Regions from separate parts of the Methylobacterium sp. UNCCL125 genome, predicted to be linked through region 1. Evidence: predicted binding sites of a transcription regulator. Region 1 holds the regulator's gene; each other region holds the start of a gene.
The links. Region 1 encodes HrcA, which represses chaperone genes, less so after heat shock. Its sites were predicted from a motif close to GTTAGCACTCNCNNNNNGNGAGTGCTAAC; they were not measured.

Region 1 (3,798 bases):
GGGACGAGATCGGGATGGTCGGGCGGGCGGTCGAGGGTATCAAGGCCGTTGTGGCGCAGAAGGCACGTGAGCAGGAAGAGACTCGGCGCTCGGCCGAGGCGGCGGCCGCAGCGGAGCGCAAGCGGGCCATGACGGCGCTCGCCGATGGTTTCGAAGAGGCCGTGGGCACGATCGTCGGTTCGGTGTCGTCCGCGGCGTCCGAGCTTCACGCCACCGCCCAAGCCCTGACAAACACCGCCACGCAGGCCGCGGCACGATCCAGCAGCGTCGCTGCGGCCGCCGACCAAGCCTCGACCAGCGTCCGCACCGTCGCGGTTGCGGCCGAGGAGCTCGGCGCGAGCGTGCGCGAGATCGCCGGGCAGGTCGCAGGCTCGTCACGCCTCGCCCGGACGGCCGTGGACGAGGCCGACGAGACGGGACACCGCGTGCAGGCGCTGTCGGAGGCGGTATCCCGGATCAGCGACGCCGCCGGGTTGATCGCCTCGATCGCCGCGCAGACCAACCTGCTGGCCCTCAACGCCACCATCGAGGCCGCGCGGGCCGGCGAGGCCGGGCTCGGCTTCGCCGTGGTGGCGGCCGAAGTGAAGGATCTGGCTGCGCAGACCGCCCGCGCCACCGAGGAGATCAACGATCATATCGCGCGCGTCCAGGGCTCCACCGGCGAAGCCACCCGGGCACTCGACGGTATCGTCACGCGGATCCGGGACATCAACGCGGTCGCTGCGGCCGTCGCCGCCTCGATCGAGGAGCAGGGGGCGGCCACGCAGGAGATCGTCCGCAACGTGACCCAGGCGTCAGACGGGACCGCGGACGTGACGGTGAATATCGCCGGGGTGGCCGGAGCCGCCGCGCAAACGGGCGAGGCCGCGCGACAGGTCCTGGGCTCCGCATCGGATCTGTCGCAGCACTCCGCGCGCCTCGGTGTCGAGGTCGCACGATTCCTGGATTCGGTTCGGGCGGCCTGAGGCCCGACAGGACCTACCGGCCGCCGTCCAGAAGCTTCGACACCACCCGCGCCGTATAATCCACCATCGGCACGATTCGCGCGTAGTTGAGGCGGGTCGGACCGATGACCCCGACCACGCCGACGATCTTCTGCGATCCGTCGCGGAACGGCGCCGCGATCAGCGATGACCCCGAGAGGGAGAACAGCTTGTTCTCGGAGCCGATGAAGATACGCACGCCCTCGCCGCCCTCGGCACGGGCCAGCAGGTCGATGACGTCCTTCTGGGTCTCCAGGTCGTTGAACAGCAGGCGGATCCGCTCCAGATCCTCGACCGCGCGCAGGTCGTCGAGCAGGTTGGCCTGGCCGCGAACGATCAATTGGCGCGCTTCCGTCGGCCCCACCGGCGTTGCGAGCCCCGCATCGACGAGGCGTTCGGTGATCGCGTCGAGCTCGCGCTTCATGGCCTTGCGGCCGGCCTCGATCTCGGCGCGCAGCGACCCCAGGGTGCGGCCCTGCAGGCGCGCGTTGAGGAAGTTCGTGGCCTCCTGAAGCGCACCCGCCGGAAGTCCGGGCGGCAGATCAACGATGCGGTTCTCGACGGAGCCGTCATCCGAGACGAGGATGACGAGGGCGCGGGCCGGATCGAGTCGTACGAACTCGATGTGCTTCAGATTGACGTTGGCCTTCGTAGTCAGCACCACGCCGGCCCCCCGCGAGACGCCCGACAGCATGGTCGAGGCCTCGGCCAAGGCGGAATCGAACGTGTGGCCCGAGGCTGCGGCCCGCATCTGTGCCTCGATGCGCGCCTGCTCGTCCTGGCTGACGTCGCCGAGTTCCAGCATCGCGTCGACGAAGAACCGCAGCCCGAGTTCGGTCGGGAGGCGTCCGGCCGAGGTATGCGGCGCGAAGATCAGGCCGGAATGCTCCAGATCCGCCATCACGTTCCGGATCGAGGCCGGCGACAGCGCCATCGGGAGGATCCGAGCGAGATTCCGGGAGCCCACCGGCTCGCCGGTCGTGAGATAGCTCTCGACGATCTGCCGGAAGATCTCGCGGGCGCGCTCATTGAGGGCGGCGAGGGCCTGCATGGATTGGCCGTTGGCAAAGTTGGGACTGGGGTGTGTCACGCGGTCATCCTGTGGTCCGATCATGCGCAACCGACCCGCGCGGATCAATCCGTACGGCGATGCTTGCCCGTGATGTCGCGGCGGCCTAAGAGCCCGGCCCTCGACACTCTCGACAGAAGGGGCCCGCGATGCGGCCTTCCAAGCGTGCCGCCGACGAGTTGCGGCCCGTGAGCCTGGAGCGCGCGGTCTCGCGCTACGCAGAGGGCTCGTGCCTCGTCAGCTTCGGAAATACCCGGGTGCTCTGCACCGCGTCGCTCGAAGAGCGTTCGCCCCCGTGGCTGCGCGGCTCGGGCAAGGGCTGGGTCACGGCGGAGTACGCCATGCTCCCGCGTGCGACGCACGAACGCACCCGCCGCGAGGTTGGTTCCGGGAAGCCGTCGGGTCGAACGCAGGAAATCCAGCGGCTGATCGGCCGGTCCCTCCGGGCCGTCACGAACCTGCCGGCCATGGGCGAGCGTCAGGTGACGATCGATTGCGACGTCATCCAGGCCGATGGCGGCACCCGGACGGCCGCCATCACCGGCGCCTGGGTTGCGCTGCACGATTGCTTCGCATGGATGCGGACGCGCTCGATCATCTCGGTCGATCCCCTGCGCGACCATGTCGCTGCCGTCTCGTGCGGCCTGTACAAGGGCATGCCGGTCCTCGATCTCGATTACGCCGAGGATTCCGCCGCCGAGACCGACGCCAATTTCGTGCTCACCGGGCGCGGCGGCATCGTGGAGGTGCAGGGCACCGCCGAGATGGAGCCCTTCACCCAGGAGCAGCTTCTCGAACTTCTCGGCCTCGCCCGCGCCGGCACCGAGCGGCTGGTCGCCCTGCAGAAGGAGGCCATCGCGTGAGCCGCCGCCTGACCGGGAAGGTGGTCATCGCCACGCACAATGCCGGCAAGCTCACCGAGATGCGCGAGCTGCTCGCGCCGTTCGGGGTCGAGGCGGTGTCGGCCGGCGAACTCGGGCTGCCCGAGCCCGAGGAAACCGGCACGATGTTCGCCGAGAATGCCGCCATCAAGGCGAAGGCGGCGGCCGACGCCACCGGACTGCCCGCCTTCGCGGACGATTCCGGCCTGTGCGTCGACGCCCTCGACGGAGCGCCGGGCATCTTCTCGGCCCGCTGGGCCGGCCCGAACAAGGATTTCGCCGCCGCGATGGCGCGGATCTTCGCCGAGCTCGACGACCGTGGCGCGGCCGACCGCCGGGCCCATTTCGTCTCGGCCCTGGTCCTGGCTTGGCCGGACGGCCATACCGAGCTGTTCGAAGGGCGGGTGTTCGGCGACCTCGTGGCGGGGCGGGGCACCGCCGGCTTCGGTTACGACCCGATCTTCCGGCCGGACGGGCACGCGCGCACCTTCGGCGAGATGAGCGCCGAGGAGAAGCACGGCGTCGACTGGCAGAAGGGTCAGGGGCTCTCGCACCGGGCCCGGGCCTTCGTGGCGTTGAGCCGGGCCTGTCTGGCCTCCGGTTCCTGATTGCCAAACGGCGCGGTCGCGCTCACATCCCGGTCATCATGGTATCGACCGGCCCGGACCATCCGACCCGCGACGTGGGTTTCGGAATCTACCTGCACTGGCCCTTCTGCGCGGCGAAGTGCCCGTATTGCGACTTCAACAGCCACGTCCGCCACGCGGGCGTGGACGAGCCGCGCTTCCTCGCGGCATTCCGGGCCGAGATCGCCCACACGGCCGCCCGCACCCCGGGGCGGACCGTCACCAGCATCTTCCTCGGC
Region 2 (3,798 bases), on a different contig from region 1:
TGACGGAGTGCCTTCGAGGTCGGGGTAGACGATTTCAGCGCTATTAACACTTGGCGAGACGCTTTTTGTGCTGTTAAAACAGTCTGAATATCAGAACCAACCGCGCATTCGAAAGTATACTATAGGCGCTATGGCGCTGAAAAGGATCAGGCCGAGCGCGTAGGGATAGCCGAGAGTCCAGTCCAGCTCCGGCATATGCTTGAAGTTCATGCCGTAGATCGACGCGATCAACGTCGGCGGGACGCCGACCACCGAGACGACGGTGAGCACCCGGAAGACGTTGTTCTGCTCGATGGTGATGAGGCCGAGGGCCGCGTCGAGCAGGAACTGCACGTTCTCAGCGAGGCGCGTCTCGAACTCGTCGAGGGATTCGATGTCCCGCTTGATCGTCTCGAAGCGCGCGTCCTCCGGCAGGCCGATGCCGTCGCAGGCTGCGGCGACGAACGGCACGATCCGTTCGAGCCCGAGCAGGCTGGCGCGGATCTTCCCCAGAACCTTTCCGCGGTTGCTGATGCCCCGCAGGATCCGGCGCAGGGCGAGGTCGCGGCGCCGGGGCGGCGGGCTCTCCAGGCGCCGCCGCTCGGCACCCCGGACGTCGAAGTCGAAGATCCGGGTCGAGAGCGTGTCGAGTTCCGATCCCATGTCCTCCAGGGCGTCCGCGAGGCTGTCGACCAGCTCCTCCAGGACGACGAGGAAGATCTCGCTCGGGGTCGTGCTGTCATCGCCCTCCGCGATGCGCTTCGCGGAGGAGTCGAAGGCGCGCAGGTCGTGAAAGCGGATCGTGACGAAGTGGTCCTTGGTCAACAGGAAGCCCAGCGGCTTCACCTGCGACGCGCTCTGCTCGAAGGTGATCATCGGCGTCGAGAGCGACAGGCCGCCCTTCACCCGGCGCAGGCGACTCGACGTCTCGACCTCCGACAGCGCCGCCCGGGACGGCACGCGCAGACCGGTCGCCGCCTCGACCGCTTTGGCTTCCTCCGGGCTCGGGTCGTTCAGGTCGAGCCATACCGTATGGCGCGCGATCGGGCTGCCGGGTTGCAACGCCACCGGGCCTTCGGGTCCGTGCAGGCTCAACATGACGGCGCATTATCCATGGGGCGAGAAGGAAGGCCGCCGGCGCGTCATCGCACCGTCGCGCGGGGGTGCGACAGCCTTGACTCGGAACCGCAGCGAGCCTATCTCGCCGCCGTCTTTGGCACTCGCCGAGACAGAGTGCTAACAGTCGAGTTCGCGAGCGGTCCCGCCGGCCGCATCAACGCCAACTCCAGACCTGAAGCAAGAGGGCAGCTCATGAAGTTCCGTCCGCTGCACGACCGCGTGGTCGTCCGTCGCATCGAGAGCGAGGAGAAGACCAAGGGCGGCATCATCATCCCGGACACCGCCAAGGAGAAGCCGCAGGAAGGCGAGATCGTCGCCGTCGGTCCCGGCGCCCGCGACGAGCAGGGCCGTGTCAACCCGCTCGACGTCAAGGCCGGCGACCGCGTCCTGTTCGGCAAGTGGTCCGGCACCGAGGTCAAGATCGACGGTCAGGACCTCCTGATCATGAAGGAATCCGACATCATGGGCGTCGTCGCCGTCTGATCGGATCACCTCTCACCGCCCTTTGAGACTTTCCATAGTCTTGGGGCGCAACCCAACCAGATAAGAGGCACACAATGGCAGCGAAAGACGTTCGTTTCTCCGCCGACGCCCGCGACAAGATGCTGCGCGGCGTCGACATCCTCGCAGACGCCGTGAAGGTGACGCTCGGCCCGAAGGGCCGCAACGTCGTGATCGAGAAGAGCTTCGGCGCCCCGCGCATCACCAAGGACGGCGTCACCGTCGCCAAGGAGATCGAGCTCGCCGACCGCTTCGAGAACATGGGCGCCCAGATGGTGCGCGAAGTGGCCTCGAAGACCAACGACATCGCGGGTGACGGCACCACCACCGCGACCGTGCTGGCCCAGGCCATCGTCCGCGAGGGCGCCAAGTACGTCGCCGCCGGCATCAACCCGATGGACCTGAAGCGCGGCATCGACCTCGCCACCCAGGCTGCGGTGAAGGACATCATCGCCCGCGCCAAGAAGGTCTCGACCTCCGACGAGGTCGCTCAGGTCGGCACGATCTCCGCCAACGGCGACAAGGAGATCGGCGAGATGATCGCCCACGCCATGCAGAAGGTGGGCAACGAGGGCGTCATCACGGTCGAGGAGGCCAAGACCGCCGAGACCGAGCTCGACGTCGTCGAAGGCATGCAGTTCGACCGCGGCTACCTGTCCCCGTACTTCATCACGAATGCGGAGAAGATGGTCGCCGAGCTCGAGGATCCCTACATCCTCATCCACGAGAAGAAGCTCTCCTCGCTCCAGGCGATGCTGCCGGTGCTCGAGGCCGTGGTCCAGACCGGCAAGCCGCTCCTGATCATCGCCGAGGACATCGAGGGCGAGGCGCTCGCCACGCTCGTCGTCAACAAGCTGCGCGGCGGCCTGAAGGTCGCGGCCGTGAAGGCGCCGGGCTTCGGTGACCGCCGCAAGGCGATGCTCGAGGACATCGCGATCCTGACCAAGGGCCAGATGATCGCCGAGGACCTCGGCATCAAGCTCGAGAACGTGACGCTCCCGATGCTCGGCCGCGCCAAGCGCGTGCGGATCGAGAAGGAGAACACCACGATCATCGACGGCGTCGGCGAGAAGGCCGACATCGAGGGCCGGATCAGCCAGATCAAGGCGCAGATCGAGGAGACCACCTCGGACTACGACCGCGAGAAGCTCCAGGAGCGTCTGGCCAAGCTCGCGGGCGGCGTCGCGGTGATCCGCGTCGGCGGCGCGACCGAGGTCGAGGTCAAGGAGAAGAAGGACCGCGTCGACGACGCCCTCAACGCCACCCGCGCGGCGGTCGAGGAAGGCATCGTCCCCGGCGGCGGCACCGCGCTCCTGCGCGCCAAGAAGGCGGTCGCTGCCCTGAAGTCCGACATTCCGGACGTCCAGGCCGGCATCAAGATCGTCCTCAAGGCTCTCGAGGCCCCGATCCGCCAGATCGCCCAGAACGCGGGCGTCGAGGGCTCGATCGTGGTCGGCAAGATCACCGACAAGGCGGACTCCGAGACCTACGGCTTCAACGCCCAGACCGAAGAGTACGTCGACATGATCCAGGCCGGCATCGTCGACCCGGCCAAGGTGGTGCGCACCGCCCTGCAGGACGCGGCCTCGGTCGCCGGCCTGCTGGTGACCACCGAGGCGATGGTCGCCGACGCCCCGAAGAAGGACAGCCCTGCTCCGGCGATGCCGGGCGGCGGCATGGGCGGCATGGACTTCTAAGTCCACGCCACCGCGCATGACGGAGGAAGGGGGTCGCCGAGAGGCGGCCCCTTTTCTTTTGGCGCTGCCGTGGCTGCTCGGCGCGCGCGGCGGAGTCTGGTCGGGCTCAGCGGCCTTGACGCGATGCCGGGGCCTGAAGGCGGGCTCGCACAGTGGCAATCAAGGATTGCCGGACACGCTCGGTCGCCTGGAAAGGGATGTCGAAGTTCAGGCTGTGGTAGATCAGGTCGCGGATACCGTCTTGATCGGGGTCTCCGCCGCCGCCCTCGATGACGTCGAGGATCCAGGCATGGATCGCCGCGTGATCCGACGGATCGGGATCCGCGGCGAGGACCAGATGGCCGCCGTGCATCCAATCATCGCGCAGGGCTGCGGATTCTTCGGCGGCTGTTGGCATGACCTGACCTTGCGGCTCTGATTGGCGCGGCCGCGACAACAGAGTATCCGCGCGCCGCGATGGAGTTCTTCCACATCAACGGCGGAGCCTCGACGTCGGCGGCGC
Region 3 (3,798 bases), on a different contig from region 1:
CCAGGACCGGCTTCTGGACGCAGATCGCCGAGAGAAGGATGACGTGGGTCACGCCGGCCGCCTTCCCGGCATGCAACGCACTCACATGCGCGCGATAATCGATCGCCCAGGCGTCGTCGGGCAAGCCCGTGCGCGAGGCGAGACACGAGACCAGGACGTCGAACGGCTCGCCGCGGAAACCCGCCTCGGCGAGGGACGATGGATCGGTCACATCCACCACCCTTGCGGTCGCGCCCGGAGGCAGTCGGGAGCAAGCGGGCGGCCCTGACGGGTCGTCGATGTCGGCGCGACGCCTGACGAAGCAGACCACGTCATGGCCCCGTGACACCAGCGCGCGCACCGTCGCGCGCCCGATCGTCCCGGTGCCACCGAGCACGGCGACGCGTCGCGGGCGCAACGCGTCCGATTGGTCTCCGGTCACGCTCACCTTATCCAGCCACTCAGGGTTCCGGCATGTCCGGTCGTTGTGACGAGACCGTATCGATCCACCCGAACAGGAGGCCGCCTTCGCAGCCTGGATTGCCACGGGTGTGGGCGAAGGGTCAGCGCGTCATGCCGGCGTCATAGCACGGAGCGCGCCGCCGGCGCCCGCTCTCGCGGCAGCGGGACAGTCAGGGCCGCAGCCTACCTGCGAGGACGTCGGTGGCTGCGTGGACCAGCCGGTGTCGGTGTATTGGTCCGGTTCTCGTCGAACAGCTTGCGCCAACGGATCAGCCGCTCAGGTGCGAGGCTGCCGTCCGCGACGGCAGCCTGCACGGCGCACCCGGGTTCGCTTGTGTGGGTGCAGTCGCGGTATCGGCACAGGGGCGCGCGTTCGATGATCTCGGCGAACAGCGTTTCGATCCCTTCCGCGGCGCCGCTGACGTGCAGCGTGCGCATCCCCGGCGTGTCGATGACCCAGCCGCCGTCGGCGATGGCATGCAGCGAACGCGACGTGGTCGTATGGCGTCCCTTGGCATCGTGCTCGCGAATGCCGCCGGTCAGCTGGGCCTGGGCCTGACCGGGACCGACCAGCGTGTTCACCAGCGTCGATTTGCCGACGCCGGAGGAGCCGACCAGCGCCACGGTCTGCCCCAGCCCACACCACGGAGCGAGGGCGTCTGCAGCCGCGGAGAGACGGGGGTTGAGGGTTACGACGTCGAGCCCGCGCTGCAACTCGGACGCTTGGCGCTGGTAGGTTCCCAGATCGGCTGTCGTGTCGGCCTTGGTGAGGAGGATCACCGGAATTGTGCCGCCTTGATTGGCCAGAGCCAGATAGCGCTCCAGTCGCGCCGGATTGAAATCGGCGTTGCAGGAGGTGACGATGAACAGCGTGTCGACATTGGCCGCCGCGGCCTGAAGGGTCCGGCTGCCTTCGGTGCGGCGCTCCATGACCGTCCTGCGGCTGAGACGGCGATGCACGGTCTGGGTTCGCGGATCGACGAGAACCCAATCGCCTACGGTGAAGTCGCTCGTGCTGGTGTGGATCGCGAGCGTCAGTTCGACGGATCCGGCCTCCGACAGGGCGGTCAAGCGAGACCGGTGAAGCGTCGCGATCCGCATCGGGGCGAGATCGGCCTCGTGGGGTTCACGCTGGACTTCGAAGAAGTCGGACCAGCCCAAGCTTGCAAGCGACAGGGGCTGGAAGGAAGGGGGATGATCGATCACCGCCCTGCCCATGACATGGCATCCTGCGCCTGGCCAGCCCTCCACCGCCAGGCGCACGTCGATGCCCGGCCGAGTGCAAGGACCGTCGGCCTGCGCCGTCTCCCTGCGCCGCCTCCCTTGGCCATACCCACGGGAGGCGGACGGTCGTGTCGCCGCGCGGGTCAATCGGGAGCGGCCGCGAAGGCGCGCGCCCCAATGCCCGGATGAGCCAGTCTCCGGCCCACTCATAAGATTAGCACTTCCACTCGGTGAGTGCTAACAATGCGTCGATCGGGCGGCGATGACAGTCTCGCCGTAGCCTTTCCCGCGACAGCGCCAATCATGTCGGTTGGATCTCGCTTGGGAACGATCAGGATACCACGATGAAATTCCGTCCGCTGCACGACCGCGTGGTCCTCCGTCGCATCGAAGGCGAGGAGAAGACCAAGGGCGGCATCATCATTCCCGATACGGTCAAGGAGAAGCCGCAGGAGGGCGAGGTCGTCGCCGCAGGACCGGGCGTGCGCGACGAGGCGGGCAAGATCAACCCGCTCGAGGTGAAGGCCGGCGACCGCGTCCTGTTCGGCAAGTGGTCCGGCACCGAGGTCAAGATCGACGGTCAGGACCTCCTGATCATGAAGGAATCCGACATCCTGGGCATCGTCGCCTAGCGCGGATCAGGCCGCTCAGAGCCTCACGACGATCTGCCCTTCGAGGCGCCCGCTGTGGCGCGCCTCAGGGCCAAACGACAGATGACGAGTGCTCCACCATGTCCGCCAAAGACGTTCGCTTTTCGGTCGATGCCCGCGAGAAGATGCTGCGCGGTGTCGAATTGCTCGCCAGTGCGGTGAAGGTGACGCTAGGCCCGAAGGGCCGCAACGTCGTGATCGAGAAGAGCTTCGGCGCCCCGCGCATCACCAAGGACGGCGTCACCGTCGCCAAGGAGATCGAGCTCGTCGACAAGTTCGAGAACATGGGCGCCCAGATGGTGCGCGAAGTGGCCTCGAAGTCGAGCGACACCGCCGGTGACGGCACGACGACCGCGACCGTTCTCGCGGCCTCCATCGTCCGGGAGGGCGTGAAGTACGTCGCCGCCGGCATGAACCCGATGGACCTGAAGCGCGGCATCGATCTGGCCGTGGCCGCGGTCGTGAAGGATATCGGCGCGCGCTCCCGCAAGGTCGCCTCGTCCGAGGAGATCGCCCAGGTCGGCACGATCTCCGCCAACGGCGACAAGGAGATCGGCGAGATGATCGCCCACGCCATGCAGAAGGTGGGCAACGAGGGCGTCATCACCGTCGAGGAGGCCAAGACCGCCGAGACCGAACTCGACGTCGTCGAAGGCATGCAGTTCGACCGCGGCTACCTGTCCCCGTACTTCATCACGAATGCGGAGAAGATGGTCGCCGAGCTCGAGGATCCCTACATCCTCATCCACGAGAAGAAGCTCTCCTCGCTCCAGGCCATGCTGCCGGTGCTCGAGGCCGTGGTCCAGACCGGCAAGCCGCTCCTGATCATCGCCGAGGACATCGAGGGCGAGGCGCTCGCCACCCTGGTGGTGAACAAGCTGCGCGGCGGCCTGAAGGTCGCGGCCGTGAAGGCGCCGGGCTTCGGTGACCGCCGCAAGGCGATGCTCGAGGACATCGCGATCCTGACCAAGGGCCAGATGATCGCCGAGGACCTCGGCATCAAGCTCGAGAACGTGACGCTCCCGATGCTCGGCCGCGCCAAGCGCGTGCGGATCGAGAAGGAGACCACCACGATCATCGACGGCGCCGGCGAGAAGGCCGACATCGAGGGCCGGATCAGCCAGATCAAGGCGCAGATCGAGGAGACCACCTCGGACTACGACCGCGAGAAGCTCCAGGAGCGTCTGGCCAAGCTCGCGGGCGGCGTCGCGGTGATCCGCGTCGGCGGTTCGACCGAGGTCGAGGTCAAGGAGAAGAAGGACCGCGTCGACGACGCGCTGCACGCCACCCGCGCGGCGGTCGAGGAAGGCATCGTCCCCGGCGGCGGCACCGCGCTCCTGCGCGCCAAGGCCGCCGTCCAGGGGCTCGCGAACGACAACCCCGACGTCCAGGCCGGCATCAAGATCGTCCTCAAGGCTCTCGAGGCCCCGATCCGTCAGATCGCCCAGAACTCGGGCGTCGAGGGCTCGATCGTGGTCGGTAA

Region 2: a site for HrcA is predicted at 1,192-1,220, ahead of groES (co-chaperone GroES). Genes of this name have one in related genera too.
Region 3: a site for HrcA is predicted at 1,879-1,907, ahead of BM396_RS21500 (co-chaperone GroES). Genes of this name have one in related genera too.

What each region holds. Positions count from the first base shown of each region.
Region 1 covers NZ_FPBW01000009.1:165,762-169,559, reverse strand. The annotation lists gene BM396_RS11215 (methyl-accepting chemotaxis protein) at 1-965, shown strand, start outside; gene hrcA (heat-inducible transcriptional repressor HrcA) at 979-2,034, opposite strand; gene rph (ribonuclease PH) at 2,202-2,915, shown strand; gene rdgB (RdgB/HAM1 family non-canonical purine NTP pyrophosphatase) at 2,912-3,541, shown strand; gene hemW (radical SAM family heme chaperone HemW) at 3,580-3,798, shown strand, end outside.
Region 2 covers NZ_FPBW01000003.1:132,692-136,489, reverse strand. The annotation lists gene BM396_RS02545 (CorA family divalent cation transporter) at 91-1,077, opposite strand; gene groES (co-chaperone GroES) at 1,291-1,581, shown strand; gene groL (chaperonin GroEL) at 1,656-3,296, shown strand; gene BM396_RS02530 (hypothetical protein) at 3,403-3,732, opposite strand.
Region 3 covers NZ_FPBW01000022.1:6,295-10,092, forward strand. The annotation lists gene BM396_RS21490 (NAD(P)H-binding protein) at 1-376, opposite strand, end outside; gene rsgA (ribosome small subunit-dependent GTPase A) at 625-1,659, opposite strand; gene BM396_RS21500 (co-chaperone GroES) at 2,010-2,297, shown strand; gene groL (chaperonin GroEL) at 2,396-3,798, shown strand, end outside.